Regions from separate parts of the Mixta mediterraneensis genome, predicted to be linked through region 2. Evidence: predicted binding sites of a transcription regulator. Region 2 holds the regulator's gene; each other region holds the start of a gene.

Region 1 (8,219 bases), on a different contig from region 2:
TCCAGCCGGTAGGATTCAAAGGTGATATTCGATGCCTTGTCTGGACAGGCGAACAATGCGTAATTCAGGTGATGAACGATCAATGCCACACGCGGGAGTATGCGGTGTCAGGTCAGGGCGTCATCACGCGCCCCGTTGGGACCAGGGCAGAAGCTGCCCTGACGGCCATTACTGCAGGTACTGATTCACAATCTGGCGAATCTTTTGCACGTCGTCGGGGCTGAAGTGCACCGCATAGCGGCTTTCGCCCACATCGTAGCCGAGCAGCGTGACGGCTTTTTTCGCTGCAGCCGGTGAGAAACCCACGCTGTACAGATCGGTACGCAGGCCAGTTACGCTTTCTTGCGCCAGACGTGAACCTTCCACATCACCCGCATGAAAGCGGGCCCAGATAGCGTTAATCTCTTTCGGCGCAACGTTGGCGAGCCCGGAGATGCAGGCAGAGCAACCGTCAACGAAACCCTGATGAATCAGCGAGTCCGGGCCGTTCAGTACATCGAAATTCTCAATATCCTGTACCGCTTTCAGGAAACCGCTCAGGCTTTCATCGCTGCCTGCCGAGTCTTTAATACCGATGATGTTCGGATGCGATGCCAGCTTACGCACCGTATCGGGCTGCAGGGTGTTACCGGTACGCGCCGGAATGTTGTAAAGAAACAGCGGCACATCGAGCGCGTCGGCCACCGTTTGGTAGTGATAAATCAGTTCTTCCTGCTTCAGCGGCACGAAATAAGGCGTAATTACCGATACCGCATCAACGCCCAGCCTGGCGATTTGCTTGCCGAGACGGATAGTTTCGCGGGTAGAAATTTCACCAATGTGCGCGACAACCGGCGCGCTGCCATTCACTTCATCCACGCAGGTTTCCGTAACGGCGATTTTTTCCTGCTCGTTCAGTACAAAAAACTCGCCGTTAGTACCACCGCAGAAGATGCCGTTGCCCGCGCTGAGCTGGCGTTTTATCTGTTCGCGTTGGGTGACAGGATTAAATGCGCCATCACGATCAAAAGTGGTGACGATGGCGGTTAATACGCCAGCTATTTTCTTGCTCATACGACCCCTCGTTGTTCCTGGTGTGAAGGAAACAGCGTCAGATAAACGTCACGCACATCGTTGGCAGAAACGGCCATCGGGACATTTTTCATCAGGCGTTGCACATCCAGCGCGGCTTCTACTAAATAAGGCAAGTGATCCGGGCTAATGCCCAGCTCTTCCAGGCTGGCGGGTAATTGCAGGCGTTTCACCAGGGCGGTGAAGTAATCCACTAACGCGTGCGATTTCGCGTCGTGATCAAGCGTCGTATCCGCGTCAGGCAACAAATCGTAAACCTGAGCAAATTTTTTCACTGCGGCAGGGCGGACAAAACGCATGCACGGCGCCAGCAAAATGGCGTTAGCAACGCCATGCGGCAGGTGATATTTACCGCCCAGCGGATAAGACATAGCGTGCACCAGATGCGTCCCGGCGTGGGCAATGGCCGCACCGCCATAATAAGACGCCCACAACATTTCGAGGCGCGCCTGCAAATTTCCCGGCTCGCTAAGGGTGGTTTCAAGATTTGCGAACAGCTTCTTCATGCCAGTCAGTGCATAGTTATCGCTCACCGGATTCGACACGGTAGCGGTGAAACATTCGATCAGGTGGCACAGCGCATCAATGCCGGTAGACGAAGCGATGTGCGCAGGCATGCTGGTAGTGAGTTCAGGCACCAGCGCCACAACGTCGGGCAGCATGACGGGCGCAATGATGCCAACTTTAGTGGCATTTTCCGGGATCGCCAGAATGGCGTTTGGCGTCGCTTCGGAGCCGGTTCCGGCGGTGGTAGGAATCAGCAGCGACGTGGTGCGATGCAGCGGCTTTTCGCCCGCCAGCAGCGCGTCCAGCGAAGGCGCGTTCTCCACACACAGCGCCGACAGCAGTTTAGCAACGTCTAGCACGCTGCCGCCGCCAACGCCAATCACCAGCTCGACGTCACGCGCAGGCAATGCGCTAAGAATGGCAGCCACATCGTGCTGGCTCGGCTCTGGCGGCACGTTGTTTACCACGCTGACGGTAGCAATCTGCTGCTTCAGTTGCGCGATGAGCGTCTTAACGGCCGGAATACTCTCGATATTCTTATCGGTAACCAACAATGCTTTCGTCTTACCGTTCAGCAGATACCTTATGTCGTTTAGCGCCTGGTAACCGCTAATAACCGTGCTGTTGATATTCATTTCATACCCTTATTACTGTGTCTCTGACCTGAATGATTGCTTTTGCTCATGTCAGTGCGAGTGCAGTCACTTACTGTGGCTCAATTTATAGGGCATATTGATTTCGATTAATTTGATCTTGCTCACATATAATCAATAGTGATTGAATATAATCATCCTCAGCGGCAAACAGCCGAGACAGGAGAGACAATGACGCAATCGTCATGGAAAACGCCGGTACTAGTGATTGCCGATGACTTCACCGGCGCAAACGATGCGGGCAGTGGATTTGCCCAGGCGGGTGCTCGCGTCCATGTGCTGTTCAGCAACGATACGCTGCATGACAGTGAAGCGGCAGACGTATGGGTAATCAGCACAGACAGCCGGGCTATCAGCGCCGGGCAGGCGGCAGAGCGCATCACCCAGGTGGTGAAGCAATATCAACCGTTTCAGGGCTGGTTATATAAAAAGATCGATTCAACGCTGCGCGGCAATGTCGGGGCCGAAATCATGGCGGTGCTGACGGCCAGCGGCAGACAACTGGCACTGGTGGTGCCCGCTGTACCGCGACTGGGGCGCACTACGCGCAACGGCGCGGTTTATCTTAACGATGTGTTGTTAACCGATACCGAATTTGCCAGCGATCCCAAAACGCCTATCCTCAGCGCCCATGTTTTACAGCAGCTCCAGCTGCCGGGCACACAGATTGATCTCGCCACGCTGCGCAGCGAGCACCTGGATGCCGTGCTGGCTGAATTAGGCGGGGTGGTGGTGGTGGATGCCGAACAGGACGCCGATATTGCCCGTCTGATGCAGGCGGCGGCGCGTTTAGCGGAAAAGCCGTTGTTAGTCGGCGCGGCAGGCTTGAGTGACGCGCTCGCTGCGCACCTTTCTACCCGACCGGCCAGAGCGGTATTAGCGGTGGTGGGATCGATGAGCAACAGTGCGCAGCAGCAAATCAGCACGCTGGCGCAACAGCGCGACATAGCGCTGATCGACATCGATGTTCGTCAGCTGTTTCAGTCACCCGTCTGGCCCTCAGCGTCAGGCTGGATTGCGCAAAGCGTGACGGCGTTGCGTGCCGGTCAGCACACCGTCATTCGCACCTGTCAGCACGCACAGCAGCGGCACGAAATTGATCAACTTTGTCAGCAGCAAAACCTGACGCGTCAGCAACTGGGTGAGGCGATCTGCCAGTTTTTAGGTGAATTAACCCGTCGGTTACTGCACCAATACCAGCCAGATGCGCTTTATCTCTCTGGCGGCGATGTGGCGATTGCCGTCGCTCAGGCGCTTGGAGCCAGCGGATTTCAAATTCAGGGCCTGGTAGCAGGCTGTGTGCCGCACGGGGTTCTGCTTAACAGTGAATTTAACTTGCCGGTGATGACCAAAGCGGGTGGTTTTGGCGACGAAAACACCCTGGTAGCAGCCATTCGTTTTATTGAGGAGACGTTGAGTGAATAAGGTTATTGCGGTAACGATGGGCGATCCGGCGGGCATTAGCCCGGAAATCATCATCAAGTCACTATCCGAAGGGGATCTGAATGGCGCGCCAGCGGTCGTGGTGGGATGCGCCAGCACCCTGCGCCGTATCCTGGCTATGAATATCACCCCCCAAGCTGAACTGCGCGTGCTCGACAGCATAAAGGACGCATATTTTGCGCCAGGCATCATTAATGTGATTGATGAACCGCTAGCCAATCCTGAAACGTTGAAGCCTGGCGTGGTGCAGAAAGAAGCGGGTGACCTGGCCTGGCGCTGTATTAAACGCGCCACCGGGCTGGCGTTAGCGGGAGAGGTGCAGGCCATCGCGACGGCGCCGCTGAATAAAGAGGCGCTGCACTCAGCGGGTCATATCTACCCCGGTCACACCGAACTGCTGGCGCACCTGACCCATACCAAAGATTACGCAATGGTGCTGTACACCGATAAGCTGAAGGTGATCCATGTCACCACGCACATTGCGCTGCGTAAATTTCTCGATACATTGAACCGTACCCGCATTGAAACGGTGATTGGCATGGCGGATACCTTTCTGCGCCGCGTCGGGTTTGAAAAGCCGCGTATCGCAGTGGCAGGCGTTAATCCCCACGCGGGTGAAAACGGGCTGTTTGGCGACGAAGAGATCACGACCGTCGCGCCAGCAATCAACGCGATGAAAGAGCAGGGTATTGACGTATATGGCCCTTGCCCACCGGATACCGTGTTTCTGCAATGTCAGGAAGGGCAATACGATATGGTGGTAGCGATGTACCACGATCAGGGACATATTCCGTTAAAACTGCTGGGCTTTTATGATGGGGTGAATATCACCGCTGGGCTGCCGTTTATTCGCACTTCGGCAGACCACGGCACGGCATTTGATATCGCCTGGACAGGTAAAGCGAAGTCTGAGAGCATGACGATCTCCATCAAACTCGCGATGCAGCTCGCATAGGGAAATATGAAGGGACAAAGTCGTCTTGATCAGATTATGGATTATCTGAAAAGCCATAATCTGGTGACTGTAGAGCAGTTAGTGAGCGCGATTTCTGCCTCACCGGCCACCATCCGGCGTGATTTAATCAAGCTGGACAAAGAGGGCGTAATCAGCCGTAGCCACGGTGGTGTGACTTTAAATCGATTTATTCCAAGCCAGCCGACGACGCTGGAAAAAATGCAGCGTAATTTAGCTGAAAAGCAGGCGATTGCCGAGCAGGCTGCCAGCTTTGTGCGCTCGGGCGATGCAGTGGTACTGGATGCCGGCACCACCATGCTGGAGCTGGCTCGACAGTTGACGCATCTGCCGCTGCGGGTGATTACCGCCGATTTACATATCGCGCTGTTTCTTTCTGAATTCAAACAGATTGAAGTGACCATTATTGGTGGTCGTATCGATGATTCCAGCCAGTCCTGCATTGGCGAGCATGGCCGTCGCCTGCTGCGCAGCATTAACCCTGATATTGCTTTTGTTAGCTGTAACTCGTGGAGCCTGGCGCGTGGCATCACCACGCCTACCGAAGAAAAAGCCGGACTGAAGTATGATTTGCTGGCTAATGCCGGTCGACGTGTTTTGCTGGCTGACAGCAGTAAATACGGCTCCTGGTCGCTGTTTTGCGCCGCACCGCTGGAAACCCTGACTGATGTGGTAACGGATAACCGGCTGGATGACGGGGTCAAATGGGAATTACGCGAACGAGGTATTGCGCTACAGCTGACAAATTAGCGCTTAGCAGATCAAAAAGGGCATCCCGCGAGATGCCCCTTTCTTTGACAGGATGGCAACTTACAGCGTTTTTAAACCCACCGAAGGGATATTCCTTCCGTAGTAAATCTCACGCATCTCTTTCCACAGCAGGTCAGTAATGCGTTTGTGCTCTTGCGGGCTGAGATCTTCTGGTCGGGTATTAAACAGGTAATGCTTAAGTTCGAACTCTTTCAGCAACATCTTGGTATGGAAGATGTTCTCCTGATAGACGTTAACATCCACCATGTCATACATCGCTTTCATGTCATCTGACATAAAGTTCTGAATTGAGTTGATTTCGTGATCGATAAAATGTTTTACGCCGTTCACGTCACGGGTGAAACCCCGCACGCGATAATCCACGGTGACAATGTCTGATTCGAGTTGATGAATCAGGTAATTCAGGGCTTTTAACGGCGAAATTACGCCACAGGTTGATACTTCAATATCGGCGCGGAAAGTGCAAAGTCCGCCTTCCGGGTGGCTCTCCGGGTAGGTATGCACGCAGATATGGCTTTTATCTAGATGGGCAACCACCGAGTTTGGCAGCGGGCCTGGGTGCTCCGAATTATCAATATCTTTCGGATCAATCGGCTCTTCACTGACCAAAATAGTCACGCTCGCGCCCTGCGGTTCATAATCCTGGCGCGCAATGTTCAGCACATTGGCCCCGATGATCGAACAGGTCTCCGTCAGGATTTCAGTCAGACGGTTCGCGTTATATTGCTCATCGATATAAGCGATGTAGCCATCGCGTTCAGCTTCCGTATTTGCATAGCAAATATCGTAAATACAAAAACTCAGGCTTTTAGTCAGGTTGTTGAAGCCATGTAGTTTTAGCTTTTGCAATTTTGTTCACCCCCTTATAAATGCTGTGTGTGTGACAAAGCATTCAACAGATATTGCGGCAGGGCAAAGCTGCCAGTATGGATCGCCGCGTTGTAATAGCGGCAGTTCAGGCCTGCGGCCTCATAACGCGCCTGTAGGGTTGCCGCGTCGAGCTGGCGCAGAGCCGGATTGTCGCTTGCCCAGGCAAATGTCATGATGCCGCCGTAATAGGTTGGAATCGCTGCCTGGTAAAAGCTGACATCAGCAAAATAGTGGCTGAGTTTGCGATGGCTGTTAATCGCTTCGTCTTGTTGCAGAAAGCAAACGCCATTTTGCGCGACGAAGATGCCGTTTTCATGAAGGGCTTGCTTACAGCCAGCATAAAATTCTGAAGTGAATAGACTTTCGCCCGGACCGATGGGATCGGTACAGTCGGAAATGATCACATCGAACTTTTCATTAGTCTGGTTAACGAAGTTTACGCCGTCATCAATCACCAGGGTAAAGCGCGGATCGTCATACGCACCGGCGCTGTGATTCGGCAAGTATTGACGGCAGAACGTCACGACACCCGCATCAATTTCTACCATGGTGATCTTTTCAATCTGCGAATGACGCGACACTTCACGCAGCATCGCACCATCTCCACCGCCGATAATCAACACGCTTTTGGCCGCACCGTGCGCCAGAATTGGCACATGCGTCATCATCTCATGATAGATAAATTCATCACGTTCGGTGGTTTGTACCACACCATCCAACGCCATCACGCGACCCATCTCCGCATTTTCGAAGATGATTAAGTCCTGATGCGCTGTTTTTTCCCGATAGAGCTGTTTATCAACCGTGAAATATTGTCCAAAACCGGCATGAAGGGTTTCATACCACATTTCATTTTGGGCCATGGTGGGGCTCTCCTTTAATGACATCGCCATGAAAATGGGCGGCACATCATAGCTAACTCTGACCGTGGTTGCACGGTCAAATGTTCAGCAGGAGAGCGGTATGCGGCGGGTTATTTAACGTAGGCAAGCAGGCTCAATGAGTCACGAGCCAGAAACTTACATTTTTTATCGTTGGTGATAGCAATACCGCTTAAGTCACGATAGCTGTCTTCGCCAAGCGCTTTCATGTTGTAGCTGCTGTAGTTGCTTAAATCCCAGCGGTTTTGCTGAGCAAAAAACACCAGCGCTTTACGAATTTGCGCATCCGGCAGATCCTGATAGCCGCAGTCATTCTTTAGATAAACGAACACCGCCGTCAGATCGGCCAGATCTTCGGCTTCGGATTCGCTTAAGGCAAAGCTGGTGGAGGAGAAGCCAAGGAGTCCTGACAACAGCAGGATCTTGATGCTTTTCTTCATAGTCATTCTCTTCAGGGGATAATCTTGTTGACGTTAGCACAGTTGCCAGCAGGTTTTCGATTAATTTACCCGCCGCCACGAATGGCTGCATTTTTTCAGGGGATTCTGGTACGAAAGCTTGACCTTCCCATCAGGTAAAGGTTTAGGCTGTGCACTCTCTTGTCACAAGGATGATTACCATGCAACGTCGCCACTTCCTCAAACTTACCGCTGCGCTCACTGCGGCCGGTGCGCTGCCGCTCTGGAGCCGTTCGTTGATGGCGGCTGAACGTCCGCTGTTACCGGTTCCTTCTCTGTTAGAACCCGATGCCAGAGGGCATTATAACCTCACCGCAATGCAGGGAAGCACACAATGGAATGGCAAAGCGGTACCAACCTGGGGCTACAACGGCAATCTGCTGGGGCCGGCACTGATGTTACAACGTGGCAAGACGGCAACGGTCAACCTGCATAACCGACTCAGGGAAGCGACAACGCTGCACTGGCATGGCCTGGAAATTCCAGGTGCGGTGGACGGCGGGCCGCAGGCCAGCATCGCACCTGGTGCGACACGTCAGGTCACCTTTACCCCGGATCAACCGGCAGCGACCTGCTGGTATCATCCGCATCT
Region 2 (8,219 bases):
GCGGCATGGGACGCAGCGGTAAACTGTTTGCCTATGAACATTACGGCGTGATGCCGGATATTCTGACCTCAGCAAAAGCGCTGGGCGGCGGTTTCCCGGTAAGTGCGATGCTGACTACCAATGAAGTTGCTTCTACCATGGCGCCAGGCGTACATGGTACGACTTACGGCGGCAACCCGCTGGCGTGTGCGATTGCCGAAACGGCGCTGGACATCATCAATACGCCGGAGGTGTTACAAGGCGTAGAGACCCGTCGTCAGCAATTTGTCGAAGCGCTGAAAGCCCTTGATGCTCAGCAGGATCTGTTCTCTGATATTCGTGGTAAAGGTCTGCTAATTGGCGCGGCGCTGAAACCGCAGCATGCAGGTAAGACGCGCGATATTCTGCATGCCGCTGCGGCAGAAGGCGTAATGATTCTGGTTGCGGGGACGGATGTGATCCGTTTCGCGCCGTCGCTGGTCATTGAACCAGACGTGATTGCCGAAGGTATGCAGCGCTTTGCCAAAGCGGTGGAGAAGGTGCTTAGCGCCTGATTTAGCTTTTTCTTAAATGCCTGACCAGCCAGCGACCATGTTGTGGCCGCTGGCTCCATGCCAGAGACGAAATGGTATGCATCACATTCAGGTGTCCCAAAATGCGTTTTACATGCTGCTCCACAACCGTAATCGGCCCTTCATTGATATTTTCCGCCTCCTGTAGCACGTTGGTTTGTGAACCGTTACCGTCATATTCCAGCCGCTGCTGGCAGCGTTGCAATGCAATCTCGCACGACTGTAAATAGCGTTCCGCCAGCGCGGGTGTCAGCATAGTATGCTCGCGCGCGAGAATGGTCATGGCGTTGATGTGTTCTACAATGAACTGGCTATGCGTTACCCACATTCGCATATCTTTCAAATATTGAGAGTTGAAACCCGGCTCCTGCATCGCCTGATTCAGCGAGTTAAAGAGTGCATTGTGTGCCTGATTGACCAGTACGCGCTGATAAGCCAGCTTTTCAGCTGACTGTTCCGGGCCAAGCAACATGCGTAGTGCATCCTGATACGTTTCCAGCGCATCATGCGCGTTCTGGCGCAGCAAGCCGCTTTGCCACTGTGGCCAAAGCCACACCATGCCACCAAAGGCGATCAGGCAACCCATCAGGGTATCCATCAGTCGTGGTAGCAGGAACTGTGCGCCATTCAGCGACAGCGGTTGCAGTGAATATACCGCTGTGACGGTAAAACCAATGGTCGCCCAGCCATAAAATTTACGGGTAAACAGGTAACTGACGAAGGTGATAACGAGCATGATAAGCAGCACCAGCGATTCCGGTACGGCGAAGCGCAAAGTGGCAGCGGCAATCACTAAACCGGCAAATGTGCCGAGCGCGCGGTGTTGAATGCGTACCCGCGTAGCGCTGTAGCTATTCTGACTCACGAACATAATGGTCATCAGAATCCAGTAAGGTTTAGGAATATTGAAAAACATGGCCAGTGCGCTGCCCAACATCAGCATAACGGCAAAGCGGCCAGCAGTGCGCAGTGCAGCAGACTTGAAATTCAGATAACTACGCAGGGCGGGCAACAGCGGCAGGTGACGCTGACGATCGGCCATCAGGTCGCGCTGATAGAGTGGTTTTTGCGTGCGCAGGACGCGCGCGATACGGTTGAAATGATAAAGACAAAAGTTACCGACCGGGTTATCAGGGTGCTGGCGTGCAATTTTTTCCAGCGCGCCGAGCTGTTTATCCATGGCAAAGCGGTCGGGCAGTTGATGATAAAGAATGTTATCCGCCAGCACCCGAAGCCGGGACGAAATGGTTCTGGCATTCCAGCGGATCACCGCTTCCGCATGACTCTGCTCCACCAGCTTTTGCACCTCTTCCGGTTGATGCAGGCTGACAGAGATATGCTCCTGCAAATCCAATGCAACCTGAAAGGAACGCTTCAGGCGTTTATGGCTTTCATCGCCATTGGCCGACAACATATGCATCTGTTGATAACAGATGTTAATCAGATCGACCACTTTTTGTTGACGCGCCAGCAGCGGCGGCAACGCTTTTTCTGGATCGACGAATTGCGTCAGTAGCGTGTATTTCGCGTCGCAGTAATCGGCCAGCTCGCGATAGACCAGACTCAGGCTTTCACGCATCGGCTGCTCTTTCCACAGCCAGAACCAAAACCAGTTGAACAGGCCGTACCACAGCGTACCGCCAATATAGAGCAACGGCGGAACATACATCGGCATACGTCCCATCAGGCTCAGTGTGAAAATGGCGGCAATTAGCGAACCGGGCAGTAAACGCCCATGAAGCGGGCTGATTTCACCCGTCACGCCGAGCAATAAGGGTATGACAAGCAGAATGGCGGGTAGCGGAACGCCTTTCAGTGTCAGAAACTGCATAAGAAAACTGCCGAGCGCAAACAGGCTGCCGCCGACAATCAGGCGCTTAAAGAAGCGTTTATGGGGAGTATCGAGGCCAGCAATATTGCAGCAGGCAGGCACCAGCGAGAACAGCAGTCCCTTTTGCAGATCGCCAAACAGCCAGCCGAGTGCAACGGGCACGCAAAGGACCAGCGTCTGCCGCAGGGCGTAGTTAATTTCCGGATGATAGATGATTCGACGCCACATCAGCTCAGCGCAAATAATAACGGCGTGATGTTGCCATCACGCCGGGAGTGACAGGAATTAGCGGGTGCCGTAAACGACGATGGTTTTGCCGTGTGCTGAGATCAGGTTCTGATCTTCCAGCATCTTCAAAATACGGCCCACGGTTTCACGTGAGCAACCAACGATTTGGCCAATTTCCTGACGAGTAATTTTAATTTGCATGCCGTCGGGATGCGTCATGGCGTCTGGCTGTTTGGCCAGATTAAGCAGCGTTTGCGCAATGCGTCCGGTAACGTCAAGGAAAGCGAGGTTACCCACTTTTTCTGACGTTACCTGTAAGCGACGCGCCATCTGCGACGACAGTCGCATCAAAATATCCGGGTTTACCTGAATCAACTGACGAAATTTCTTGTAGGAAATTTCTGCCACTTCGCACGCGGTTTTCGCACGTACCCAGGCGCTACGTTCCTGACCTTCTTCAAACAGGCCAAGCTCGCCAATAAAATCGCCTTGATTCAAATAGGAGAGAATCATCTCTTTGCCTTCTTCATCTTTGATCAGAACCGCAACGGAACCTTTCACGATGTAGTAAAGCGTTTCAGCCTTTTCACCTTGGTGAATCAGCGTACTTTTGGATGGATATTTGTGAATATGGCAATGGGACAGGAACCATTCGAGTGTAGGGTCTGTTTGCGGTTTGCCGAGAACCATTCGCTATTATCCTCTGTTGTAATCGTGCCCAAAATACAGGGGACAATTTCCCTGTCAGGCGATGAAAGCTTCAAGCATTTTCCATTCTGGAAATTATTCGGGCTGCATTTGGCGCATGGCGCTTAATTCTTCCCGGCTTCGTCATCAGGTGACGAAAAATATTTTCAGCTCTGTTTGTAACACAGCTTTTGCCGACTGTCTTGTGTTGTCTCGCTTCAGCAAAGGGCGGATTTCTCTGGATTGCTGTTTACCAGGTGAAAGCGTACTCTGACGCAAATGATCAGGTTATGGAGGCTATATCATGCAGGCAAGAGTGAAGTGGGTTGAAGGTCTGACATTTCTTGGCGAATCGTCGTCGGGCCATCAGGTAGTGATGGACGGTAACGCTGGCGATAAAGCGCCCAGCCCGATGGAGATGGTGCTGATGGCAGCAGGGGGATGCAGCGCGATTGATGTGGTGTCCATTTTGCAGAAAGGCCGCAATGATGTAGTCGAGTGTGAAGTCAAACTCACTTCCGAACGTCGCGAAGAAGCGCCGCGTATTTTTACCCATATTAATCTGCATTTTATTGTGAGCGGCAAAGCGCTGGCTGACAAAGCGGTGGCGCGCGCTGTTGACCTTTCTGCCGACAAGTATTGCTCGGTGGCGATTATGTTAGGTAAAGGTGTGGAAATCACTCACAGTTATGAAGTGACAGAACTGTAGTTGCCGGAGGCCGATTTGTGGCCTCCCCCCTTATTCAATACGTTTGCCTTCCATGAGCCGTTTGACCAGCGGCCCCATAATTAACTCCATCGCCAGCCCCATTTTGCCACCCGGAACAACCAGGGTATTGATATGCGAGATGAACGATCCTTGCAACATCGCCAGCAGATAGGGGAAATCAATATCTTCAAGCGCCTGGAAATGGATAACCACAAAGCTTTCATCCAGCGACGGGATGCTGCGTGCGGCAAACGGATTTGACGTATCCACAGTGGGAACGCGCTGGAAGTTAATATGGGTGCGAGAAAATTGTGGCGTGATGAAGTTAATGTAATCTTCCATTGAGCGCACCACCGAATCCATTACGGCTTCACGAGAATGGCCGCGCTCGCTGGTATCACGTACCAGTTTTTGGATCCATTCCAGGTTCACAATCGGCACTACGCCAACCAGCAAGTCGACGTTTTCGGCCACGTTGTGTTGCGCGGTCATCACGCCGCCATGCAGCCCCTCATAAAACAGAATATCGGTATTGGCTGGCAGTGGCTGCCACGGCGTAAAGGTGCCGGGCACCTGATTCCACGGCACCGCTTCGTCATAGGTATGCAGGTATTTACGCGACTGACCCTGACCACTTTTACCATATTCAATAAAGGTTTGTTCCAGCAGACCAAAATCATTGGCTTCGGGGCCGAAATAACTGACATGACGTCCCAGATCGCGCGCTTTGCGGATAGCCATGTCCATTTCAGGTCGCGTGAAGCGATGAAAACTATCGCCTTCAAGTTCTGCCGCGTGCAGATCCCACTGCTGGAAAATCTTACGGAAGGCGAGGCTGGTGGTAGTGGTTCCTGCTCCGCTGGAACCGGTCACTGCGATAATTGGATGGCGGGCAGACATAGAAAAGCTTCCTGTGAGGTCGGGCGAAGAGCATTGTTAGCATGAATTCCTCGTTAACGCATTAGCCACGAAATTCATTGCGCGGCATGATATTTACCGTTTCATGCAGTTCGGACCACACTAATAGCACTTCGCCGCGCTCAAGCTGGCGGCGTACGTCAGCGACTTTGTCTTCCAGGCTGCGTTCATGCTCGCCATAGTCGGTTCCTTCGCGCAGCACGAAGGTTTCAATCAGATTTTCGAGGGTTTCGGGTGAAACCTCTTGCCAGGGAATAATCACAGATTAGCCATCCAAAAAAGGTGAAAGCCATTGTGGCACGCGCTGTTCCAGCCACAGTTGTGGCTGGAACAGCGTACCGCCAACAAATCCAACGTGGCCGCCATGCGACGTCATTTGATAAGTAATAGTGGCAGATAATTGGTTTTTTCGCGGGATCACGTCGCTACTCATAAACGGATCGTCTTTGGCGTGAATGATCAGCAGCGGTTTACGTACTGAATTTAATAGAGGCAAGGCGCTGGCGCGACGATAATAGTCGCCGGCATCCACAAAGCCATGCGCGCGTGCGGTAATAGCATCATCAAAATCGCGCAGACGGCGCAGCGCTTTGAGTTGGGTTAAATTCACCGGTAACGTTTCCGGCCATGCGCGTAGCTTGCGTTCAGCATTTTTTTTGAGTTGAGCCAGCAAATAGTATTGATAGAAGCGCGAAAATCCCTGCTCCAGCCGCAGGCTACAGGGTTCAAGCATCAGCGGCGCCGAAACAATGACACTAGCATCCAGCGCGGTATCCTCCCCTTGCTGACCCAGCAGGCAACCCAGCATATTGCCACCCAGCGAAAAACCTACTGCCGCTGTCGGAACGCGGCCCCAGCGAGTGCGCAGCCATTGCAAAAAAAAGCGAGCGTCTTCCGTTTCGCCTGAATGATAAATGCGGTTGAGTCGATTGGGTTCGCCGCTGCAGCCACGAAAATGCATCACCACCGCCAGCCAGCCGCGTGCCTGACACCTCGCCATCAGCCCATGTATATAAGGGCTATAAAAGCTGCCTTCCAGGCCATGAAACAACACTACGCGCGGCTTATGCTGTACCGGTTGTGGATCTTCGCTCCATGCCAAATCAACAAAGTCGCCGTCCGGCAGATCCAGCCGCTGCCAGTGCGGCTGCAAGGTGACATGGCGACGCAGCAGGCGTGGTAGCACGGTTTGCAGATGCGGATTACCGAAGCCAGCGAGTGCGATAAAGCGCTCATGCTGCTCATCCATAAATTTCATGTTGTAAAGCCTTGTCTGTTCCCTATCACACTGCTAGCTTCGATAGGTTTTTTGCTTGCCAGGGGTGAGGAGCACCCGATTTCCATGGAACTGAGTCTTTTTTTATCAATGTTGGGTTTTCTTTGGGTCGCTGCGATCACGCCAGGCCCTAATAATATGTTACTCACCGCTTCAGGGGCCAATTTTGGCTTTCTGCGCACCATTCCCTTGATGATCGGCATCATGATCGGCATGCAGGTGATGCTATTGATGGTGGCGTTTGGAGTGGGTGGCTTAATCCTGCTTTACCCTTCACTGCACTTAATTCTGAAGATTGCCGGTAGCCTGTATCTGCTATGGCTGGCATGGAAGATTGCGACCGCGACTTATGAAAAGCTGGAAACCGATACGGCTCGTGTCGCCCCGATGCCTTTCTGGCAAGGAGGGTTGCTGCAATTGATCAATCCCAAAGCGTGGCTGATGGCGCTGGGAGCGGTGGCCAGTTTCAGTCTGGCGGGAGAGGCGTATCGCCATTCGGTGATGGCGATCAGTATCGGTATGTTTATTGTGAATCTGGTTTCAGGGGTGATCTGGATGGGTTTTGGCACCCTGATTGGCCGTATTCTGCGCAGCCGACGCGCCTGGACCCTCTTCAATGTAGCAATGGGGGTGTTAACCGCCGCCTGCGTATTATTAATCTGGCATTAAGCTCATGGGAAGCGCGTTCAACGCGTTTTCAGGACAACGCTTCCCGTCTTTTCTGACTGCTTTTGTATTTGCGAATTTCTTCTTAGTTTTGCAGATGATGATCTAAGGACTTATTTTTATTAGGGATAATTTTTAATTCCTTTGTGAAATTAATCGTTACAGGGAAACTGCCCGCATCGCAAAAAATTGGGGTGCAGCATCATGGCAGTGAAACGACGATTAACAGTTTTAGCAGCAGCACTGGCACTGCTGACTTTTCAGGCAGAAGCGGTGAATGTCACCGTGGCGTATCAAACCTCGGCTGAACCAGCCAAAGTAGCACAGGCAGATAACACCTTTGCCAGAGAAAGCGGTGCAACCGTTGACTGGCGCAAATTTGATAGCGGCGCGGGAGTATTGCGTGCACTGGCCTCTGGCGACGTACAGATTGGTAATATCGGCTCCAGCCCGTTAGCGGTAGCAGCCACGCAGCAGCTGCCGATTGAAGCTTTCCTGCTGGCTTCTCAGCTTGGCAATTCCGAAGCGTTGGTAGTGAAAAAGAGTATCGCCAGCCCGAAAGATCTGATCGGTAAACGTATTGCCGTTCCGTTTATTTCCACCACCCATTACAGCCTGCTGGCCGCGCTAAAGCACTGGGGCATTAAGCCGTCGCAGGTGCAGTTAGTTAATCTCCAGCCTCCCGCCATTATTGCCGCCTGGCAACGGGGCGATATTGATGGTGCATACGTCTGGGCGCCCGCCGTTAATCAGCTTGAGAAAGAGGGCAAAGTGCTGACTGATTCCTCACAGGTCGGAAGTTGGGGATCGCCAACCCTTGACGTGTGGGTGGTGCGCAAAGACTTCGCCGCGCAGCATCCTGACATCGTCACGGCTTTTGCCCGCAGCGCGCTTGAGGCGCAAAAAACCTACATCGCTAACCCTGAACAATGGCTGAAGCAGCCGGATAACCTGAATAAATTGTCACGTCTGAGCGGTGTGCCGGCAGCGCAAATACCCGGTCTGGTGAAAGGCAACACTTATCTCACCGCACAGCAGCAGGTTGAGCAGCTGAGCAAGCCGGTCAACACAGCAATTGTTGATACCGCGCAATTCCTGAAAGAGCAGGGGAAAGTGCCGCAGGCAGAAAGCGATTACAGCAGCTTTGTCACCACGCGTTTTGTTGCGCCATTAGCCAAACCGTAAGCCCACAGGTAAGGAGCAACCATGCTACGCATTTCGCATCTTAATGCCCGTTACGCTGGTCAACCCGTCTTGCAGGACATCAACCTGCAACTGGATAACAGTGAGCTGCTGGTTGTACTTGGCCCGTCTGGCTGTGGCAAAACCACGCTGCTCAACCTGGTTGCCGGC
Region 3 (8,219 bases), on a different contig from region 2:
CACCAAGCGGACCATCACCGAGCAGCAGTGGTTCAACGGCGTATTTCACAGCGTAATCGTCTTTACGAAATACCTGTAATACCAGCAGATTGACCGCTTCGGCTAACAGTTCAACGGCGGCGATCAGAAAGCTTCTCACCGAGCGACCGGCGTTCAGGCGCTCAAGCACCCGGTTCTCAAAAGCTTGCTTCTCTTCCATTATTGCCTGCATGGGTTTAATACTGCCGTCGGGCGCAGGCGAACTGCGCCCGGCTTGCATCGCTAACACGCGCGCATTATGCCATAGCGTTATATGCGCTCACTACCGAAGTCACCACCTCGCTGTCGGCCTCAAGGCCAGAAACCTGAGCCAGCGTGGCTTGTGGACCTTTTTCCTGTAATAACGTGGCGAGTTCTTGCGCTTGTGGATCCTGATCGCTGCGGTAATGCATAGCGGCAGCAATGCCCTGCACCAGATTAGCGTGCGGTAACTGGTATTCCAGCGTGCCCAGCGTTGGCTTGATCAGGCGATCCCCGGCGCTCAGCTTACGCAGCGGCTGGCGGCCTACGCGCTCAACGTCATCTTTCAGGTATGGATTTTCAAAACGACCCAGGATTTTCTGAATGTAAGCCGCATGTTTGTCGGCTTCAAAGCCGTAGCGTTTGATCAGCACCGCGCCACTTTCTTCCATTGCGCCTTTCACTACCGCACGGATTTTATCGTCCAGAATAGCATCACGAATGGTTTGATGACCGGCTAACTGACCGAGGTAGGCGGTAATCGCATGGCCGGTATTCAATGTGAAAAGCTTGCGCTCAACAAACGCCATCAGATTGTCGGTCAGCTCCATACCAGCAATCTCTGGCAGCGCGCCTTTGAACTGGGTTTTATCGACAATCCACTCGCTGAAGGTTTCAACGGTGACTTCCAGCGGATCGCTGCTGCCCGCTTCTGAAGGAGGCACGATACGGTCAACCGCAGAATCAACAAAACCGACATGCTGTTCCAGCCACGCGTGGTACTGCTCCGGCAGCGCTTTCAACACATGCTGTTTTAGCTGGCTGGTACCGCGCACCATATTTTCACAGGCAATGATATTTAACGGACGGCTATTCCCGCTGTCGCTACGTTTGGCCAGGCCTTTCGCCACGCTACCAGCGATGCGCTCAAGGATCTGCGGACCCACAGCCGTGGTAACCATATCAACCCCGGCAACCAGCGAAATAATATCCTCGCTGGCGCTGTTTACGGCGCTTACGTTTTTAACAATTTCGATTTTCGCCTGCTCGCCGACCACATGAACGGGATACTCATGACGCGCGTTTAGTGCATCCAGCACGACCTGATTGACGTCTGCAAATACCAGTTCGATGCCCGCATCGGCTAACAGTTTGCCAATGAAACCACGGCCGATGTTGCCTGCTCCAAAATGTAACGCTTTCATAAATTTGACCCATATCAAAAGACGAAAGGGCGAGCATGCCCGCCCCGGAATTCGGGGCGGGCTTACCCGCCCCAGGGAAAATAAACTGACTGAATTACGCGATAGCCGGACTGCCTGACAGCAGATCCAACACTTCCTGCACGCTGGTGGTATTGGCCAGCTTCTCAATGACCCGATCGTCGTCCAGCGCGTTGGTCAGGCTGGTAATCACCTGAATATGCTCGTTATTACGCGCAGCAATACCAATGACCAGACGGGCAATATCCTCTGCTTCCTCACCAAACTGCACACCAGCCGGATACTGGCAGAACACCACACCGGTTTTCAGTACGCGGTCCTTAGCTTCGACTGTTCCGTGAGGCACAGCAATGGATTCACCGAGATAAGTTGGCGTCAGTTTCTCACGTTCCAGCATCGCTTCGACATATTCTGGCTCAACGTAGCCGCCTTTCACTAACTGTTCGCCTGCAAAACGAATCGCCTGCTCTTTATTCGTTGCGCTCTGACCGAGAAAAACATTGTCGGCGCCCAGTTTGAACAGCTGCGCATTGCCTTCATCGTGGCTGTCGCTCACCGTTTGTGGTGTCGTTGCAGGCTTAGCTTCGCCACGATTGGCTGCGGCTAAACGCTCGGTCAGGGTGCTATACAGCGCGCTGTCGAGGAAGTTATTCAGCGAAATGTGCTGAGCATGAGGAGCCTGGCGAATCGCGCGTTCAGTTAAGTCGCGGTGAGTGATTACCAGATCCACATCACCCGGCAGGGCATTGATGGCGGTATTCGTTACTGACACATTGCTCAGACCGGCGTCCTGCACTTTCTTACGCAGCACGCCCGCACCCATTGCGCTGGAGCCCATGCCAGCATCACAGGCGACGATAATTTTACGCACATGATCCAGATCGACACTCATCGCATCGCTTGCCACTGCAGCACCACCCGCAACGCTCTGTCCTTTAGACTGGGCTTTCATGTCCTGCATACGGCGGGTTGCCGCTTCAATATCGTCCTCTTCTTTCACTTTGCTGGTTTTCAGCAGGATCGCTGATACAACAAAAGAAACCACGAAGGCCGCGATAATCGCTGCGATATTGGCAAAATAGGTACCTTTTGGCGTCATTGCCAATACCGCCAGGATAGAACCTGGTGAGGCGGGAGAAACCAGACCGCCTTTCAGCAGGGTCAGGGTAAACACGCCAGTCATACCGCCGAGGATAACCGCCAGCAGCAGGCGAGGCGCCATCAGCACGTAAGGGAAGTAAATTTCGTGGATACCGCCAAGGAAGTGGATAATCGCCGCACCGCCCGCAGACTGTTTTGCACTACCACGACCAAAGAACATATACGCCACCAGCACACCCATACCTGGGCCTGGGTTAGCTTCAATCAGGAAGAAAATAGATTTTCCGGCTTCGCTGGCCTGCTGGATGCCCAGCGGCGAGAAGATACCGTGGTTGATTGCGTTGTTAAGGAAAAGAATTTTTGCGGGTTCAACAAAGATGGACGTCAGCGGCAGTAAATTGTTCTGCACCATCAGGTTTACCCCGGCGGCGAGAATGTGCGACAGGCCTTCAACCAGCGGACCAATTGCCAGAAATGCCAGTAACGCCAACAACATACCGATAATACCGGCAGAGAAGTTGTTAACCAGCATTTCGAAACCGCTTTTGATCTTGCCATCAATGGCACGGTCAAATGATTTAATCGCCCAGCCACCCAGTGGACCCGCAATCATGGAGCCGAGGAACATCGGCATATCTGCGCCAACAATCACGCCCATGGTGGTGATCGCACCAACCACACCACCGCGATCGCCACCAACCAGACGCCCACCGGTGTAACCGATCAATAGCGGCAGCAGGTAGGTAATCATCGGCCCAACCAGTTTGGCCAGCGTTTCGTTTGGCATCCAGCCGGTTGGAATAAACAGCGCTGTGATGATACCCCAGGCGATAAACGCTCCGATGTTTGGCATCACCATATTACTCAGAAAACGACCAAAGCTTTGTACTCTGACCTTCACTGATGAGGACATAAACTCACCCCTTATTGAGACGCGCTGCAATAGGAGAGCGCGTTTGTTTTTGTTTAGCGACCATGGCGGGGAGCCGTTGGTATTACTGTATGCACGCGGACTCTACCACGCGAATATGACGCTGCGTAGCACCCAACCTAAATGTGATTAAGATCACGCACTTACGGGGTTACTGAGGGTTATTTAAGTGATATGGATCACAAAAAAAGGGTGTAGGGAAGCCATATTGGCGGCAATTTGAACGTATTCCGGGAAGGTGTGTGATTTAGATCACAATTAACAGAGGACGGTTTGTTTCATTTATGTGATTTAGATCACAAATATTTTTTGGTCAAAAATGCGCCAGATCACACTTTAGTCACGCAAGCTACGGGCTGGATAAAATCTGAAAGAAAGTGATGCGATAAAGGGCAGGGTAAGCGCGGCGGCTTACCCTGAATTTCAACTATTGAGAGCTAGCCTGCACGGCATTTTGTGCCTGCGTCAGCGCTTGTGCATTCGCTGATAGATTGCTCATCAGCGTATTATATTGCGTTGCCTGATCCTGGGTCGGAAATTGCACACCGCCATCGTTAAAACTCACGCGCGTGCCCTGCGTTTGCAGAAAGTCACCGGTTTGCACCGCGCCCTGGCTCAACGCCTGTAATTTAGGCAGCAGCGGAATCAGCAAGTTAGCGGGTTGTGTTACTACTTTGTCATACACGCTGTCGTAAACCTTTTTAAGATCGTCCGGCTGTTTTAATGCGGCCTTGCTGCTGTCGGCCTGCATTTTGGCGCTCTCGATCTGTTGCGTAACCATGACTAACGCGCCGTTGGCCTGACGCAATGAATCGCGGCGAGTGAGATAATCTTGCGGAACGCGAATCGCTGACAGCTCATCAACTACCGGGCGCATTCCTTGATCAACGGCTTTATTAGCCTGCTGCGAAAAACCATAAATGATGGCGTAATCACTGGCGAACTTACCGAAGCTCTGCTTTTGATTTTCGCTCAGACTCGGCAGATGTTCGCCGCTGCGCATCACGGTATTTTGTAGAAAATCGGTAAAGGCTTTACGCTGGTCGCCTTCTTTATCACCACATGCGGTGAGTTGCAGCACAATAAGCGCCCCAGCAAGTAATAGGCTGCTGCGCACCCAGAGGCGGGAAAGTCCTGAAGCCATGCGTTCAACTCCTGTTAGTAAACGGGCTGATGTCTAGGGAAGAATGGCCTAAAGAATAGAACAAACACGGGAGCGCACACAACGTGAAACCCGCGCGGTTACGTATTGTACGCACAACCTGCGCGTTCAGCCTTCTCCTTCAGCTGAACTGAATCCCAAAGCTTGCCCGTTCAGATTGTCAGGCAGCAGGCGCACCACAGGGCGTATCCGCGATCCTCTCCGCCTCCCCGCTGATACTCAATACACCAGCGCCTGGCCATCCTTACGGCTTTCAGTCGCGGCGATATAAAACCCTTGCGGATCGCGCACAATCACCTGTGCTCCACCAAAGTTATAGTTGCTTAGCGGATCTTCCAGCACTACGTTATGCCCCAGCCGACGCAGCGCGCTCAGCGTATTACGATCGATTGTTGGCTCGAATACAACCTCACGCCCTTGCACGACGCGCCAGCGCGGTGCATCAATTGCCGCCTGCGGGTTTTGCTTATGCTGCATGATGCGCAGCGCCAGTTGCAGATGTCCTTGCGCTTGCATCGGTCCGCCCATTACGCCAAACGACATCAGCGGTTGCCCCAGCGCATCCAGCGCGAAGGCCGGGATGATGGTATGGAACGGGCGCTTATTTCCCGCGACCGCATTTGGATGATGAGGGTCCAGCGAGAAACCCGCGCCGCGGTTTTGCAGGCTGATACCGGTTCCCGGCACCACCACGCCGGAACCAAAGCCCATGTAATTAGACTGAATAAATGACACCATCATGCCGCTGGCGTCGGCGGTTGAGAGATAAACCGTGCCACTTTGCTGCGGCGAACCAAAGGTAAAATCGCCTGCCTGTTCCGGGTTAATCAACGCCGCGCGCTGCTTAAGATAGCCTTCGCTCAGTAGCAAATTAGCCGGGAATTCAAGATGATCTTCATCGGTGACGTAGCGCTCTAAGTCCACCAAAGCCAGCTTCATCGCTTCGATGGAAAGATGCAGCCACTGCGGAGAATCCGGCGCGTATTGACCAATATCCCACGCCTCCAGAATGCCAAGCGCGATTAATGTAGCAATGCCCTGGCCATTCGGCGGCAACTCCTGAACCGACCCGCCAGCAAACGGATGCGACAGCAGCTTCACCCAGTCGGCGCGATGTTTTTTTAAATCTTCCAGCGTCAGGGCGGCGTTATGCGCCTGCGCAAAAGCGGCAATCTTTTCTGCCAGCTCACCACGATAAAAACTTTCACCGTTGCTTTCGGCTATTTTCTGTAGCGTTTCGGCCTGCGCTGGGTTGCGGAACAGCTCGCCAATGCGCGGCGGACGCCCTTCTGGCGCAAAACATTCCACGAATCCCGGCTGATTTTTCAGTTTGTCGTAACCGCGCTGCCACAGTTGACCAATCAATGAGGAGACTGGAAAACCGTCGCGCGCATATTCAATTGCCGGTTGTGCCAGCGTGGTTAGCGGCAGGGTGCCAAAACGTTCGGTTAAGGTTACCCAGGCAGAGACTGCTCCAGGCACGGTGACGGCATCCCAGCCGGTTGACGGCATTTGACTGTGACCGGCAAAACGCTCTGGGCTCCATGCCGCCGGCGCGCGACCTGACGCGTTCAATCCATGCAGCTCTTTACCATCCCAGATAATGGCGAACGCGTCACTGCCAATACCGTTGCCTGTTGGCTCCAGCACCGTCAGCGCGATGGCGGTGGCAATTGCGGCATCAACTGCGTTACCGCCTCGCTGCAACATGCGCATGCCTGCCTGTGCAGCCAGCGGTTGTGAAGTGGCAACCGCATTGCGGCCCATCATCGGTACACGATGCGAAGGGTAGCTGACATCAAAATCTACTGTTTCTTTCATAAAGACTCCTTTTGTTCAGTCGTTATGCCAATCAAGCGCGTCGCGTCATTCGTCATGCTCAGCCTAATGGCAAGTTGCACAAAAAAACGGCACGTGTGGCGTTTGCGTCAGTTATCCGTAAACGGTATTAGCATCGCGCCCTGTATTAGCTGTGCTCGCCCCGCACGTCACCGGTTGGTTTCGGCTGATAGTGGAGCTAAAGCACCTGAATTCATCTTTAACAGCAGCCTGCCGTATTAAGTTGTTATTAGAAAACCCTTTCTGCTGATGTTGTGGCATAGCCTTGAAAGACAGAAGGCGAACAGCGTTTGGTGTGGGTGGAGAACCGGCGGAAACAGCACAAACAAACGATACAGCAGGCATTCTGGGTCAGTTCAGAAGGTGGGAGAGGATATAGAGCTTAGGGTTGTCTCACCGTTAAGCGCAATTATTCAGTAACGGCAAGGAAAAGTGCTAATAAAAGACGATATTAATCAATTGGTTATTGGTAATTAGGTTGAGGCGCTAGCACAAAGTTAAAAAATAATCATAAATTGTTCAGCAAACCGTCAGGTCTCTATCCATACTTATCATCCCGGCATTTGTTGCATTGCCCTGACATCTTTAACAAGCAGTGCGCAACAGGCTGTGTCCCGTAATGGTTTCATCTATAACAAAAACAAACCCTTGCGGGATACAGCCTGATTTGTCTGGTTTCAGAATCTGATTTCAGATTCCTACCTCTCTACTTTCAGGTGATTCATAGTGAGTTTTAAGGAGTTCTCTATGGAATTAAAAGACCCAATGTTTGAATTGCTCAGCAGCCTTGAGCAGATTGTTTTGACACGTGATAAACGCGCTATTGATTCGGAGATTCAACTCCAGCCCGTCATGCCAGAACCACAACGCTTGCGTGAAATGACCGGCATGAAGGTTGATGAATTTGCCAAAGTGATGGGTGTTAGTGTTTCTTCTGTGAAAAGTTGGGAGGCACGCCGCACACGTCCTTCAGCCACCGCACAGAAATTGATGAAATTGCTTCACGCCAACCCCTATCTTGGGCGGCAGTTACTTGAATAACATGAGAAAAACAAAGGGACCCGCCGCTGGCGGGTTTTTTTAGCTTAAGCCACGGTATTTCGCGGTCTGCTTGATAAACCAACTCTCCGGCACACTATACGGCGGTTGTCCTAGCTGAGCGATGCCATTTTCGATAATGATAGATGCCTGTTGCCAAAGCTGGGCATGGCCCTGTTTCAGCAGGCCGATCTGCACCTTCTTTTCTATCAGATAAACCCGGGCAAAATGTGGATCAAAACGCACAATGGAACGCGTATTGTCGATAATATCCGCTAATTTTATGGTTTGCGCTGCGGGAGAGGCGCTGGCGGTGTGTTGAAAATGGGCCAGCTTGCGTACGGTACGGTTTTTTGCCGCCAGCTGAGCGCTATCGGTCAACATCTCTACCAGTTCAGCCACGCGTGGGCCGAAATGATCAGCAATATCGTTTAAGGTGGTGGCGGTATCTTCAACCGTATCGTGTAGCCAGGCCGCGGCCAGCGAATGTTCGTCATTACTGACGCTACGGACTAATTCAACCACCGCCGCAGGGTGTACAATATACGGCTCATCAGTGTATTTGCGTCGCTGGCCTGCTTCGGCATGGGCCTGCGTGGCATAGCGTCGCGCCCGGTCTTCCAGAGAATCCAACATGCTTTAATCTCCAGCATAAGAAGCGATTTGCAATTATTTAGCGCGCTATCTGTGTTTTTACCCACGAATA

The links. The regulator CRP, encoded in region 2, controls carbon source genes, mostly activating them, when cyclic AMP is high. The targets are predictions, from matches to a motif close to ATGTGANNNNNNTCACAT.
Positions count from the first base shown of each region.
Region 1: QRY16_RS10290 (iron-containing alcohol dehydrogenase) is a predicted target of CRP. The motif match lies at 2,324-2,341, and genes of this name have one in related genera.
Region 3: QRY16_RS05780 (PTS mannitol transporter subunit IICBA) is a predicted target of CRP. The motif match lies at 3,715-3,732, and genes of this name have one in related genera.

Region 1 covers NZ_JASUAZ010000013.1:18,421-26,639, forward strand. Annotated here, with positions in the region: gene QRY16_RS10285 (dihydrodipicolinate synthase family protein) at 169-1,053, opposite strand; gene QRY16_RS10290 (iron-containing alcohol dehydrogenase) at 1,050-2,213, opposite strand; gene dtnK (D-threonate kinase) at 2,403-3,656, shown strand; gene QRY16_RS10300 (D-threonate 4-phosphate dehydrogenase) at 3,649-4,629, shown strand; gene QRY16_RS10305 (DeoR/GlpR family DNA-binding transcription regulator) at 4,636-5,397, shown strand; gene speD (adenosylmethionine decarboxylase) at 5,458-6,267, opposite strand; gene speE (polyamine aminopropyltransferase) at 6,282-7,151, opposite strand; gene QRY16_RS10320 (YacC family pilotin-like protein) at 7,262-7,609, opposite strand; gene cueO (multicopper oxidase CueO) at 7,789-8,219, shown strand, end outside.
Region 2 covers NZ_JASUAZ010000020.1:2,486-10,704, reverse strand. Annotated here, with positions in the region: gene argD (bifunctional acetylornithine/succinyldiaminopimelate transaminase) at 1-533, shown strand, start outside; gene QRY16_RS13010 (YccS/YhfK family putative transporter) at 535-2,610, opposite strand; gene crp (cAMP-activated global transcriptional regulator CRP) at 2,668-3,300, opposite strand; gene QRY16_RS13000 (OsmC family protein) at 3,602-4,006, shown strand; gene QRY16_RS12995 (phosphoribulokinase) at 4,037-4,906, opposite strand; gene QRY16_RS12990 (YheU family protein) at 4,968-5,186, opposite strand; gene QRY16_RS12985 (hydrolase) at 5,190-6,182, opposite strand; gene QRY16_RS12980 (LysE family translocator) at 6,267-6,869, shown strand; gene tauA (taurine ABC transporter substrate-binding protein) at 7,071-8,051, shown strand; gene tauB (taurine ABC transporter ATP-binding subunit) at 8,073-8,219, shown strand, end outside.
Region 3 covers NZ_JASUAZ010000005.1:125,961-134,179, reverse strand. Annotated here, with positions in the region: gene mtlR (mannitol operon repressor MtlR) at 1-259, opposite strand, end outside; gene mtlD (mannitol-1-phosphate 5-dehydrogenase) at 276-1,424, opposite strand; gene QRY16_RS05780 (PTS mannitol transporter subunit IICBA) at 1,519-3,456, opposite strand; gene QRY16_RS05775 (DUF3053 domain-containing protein) at 3,902-4,618, opposite strand; gene QRY16_RS05770 (gamma-glutamyltransferase family protein) at 4,856-6,457, opposite strand; gene QRY16_RS05765 (HTH-type transcriptional regulator) at 7,223-7,516, shown strand; gene QRY16_RS05760 (HD domain-containing protein) at 7,556-8,149, opposite strand.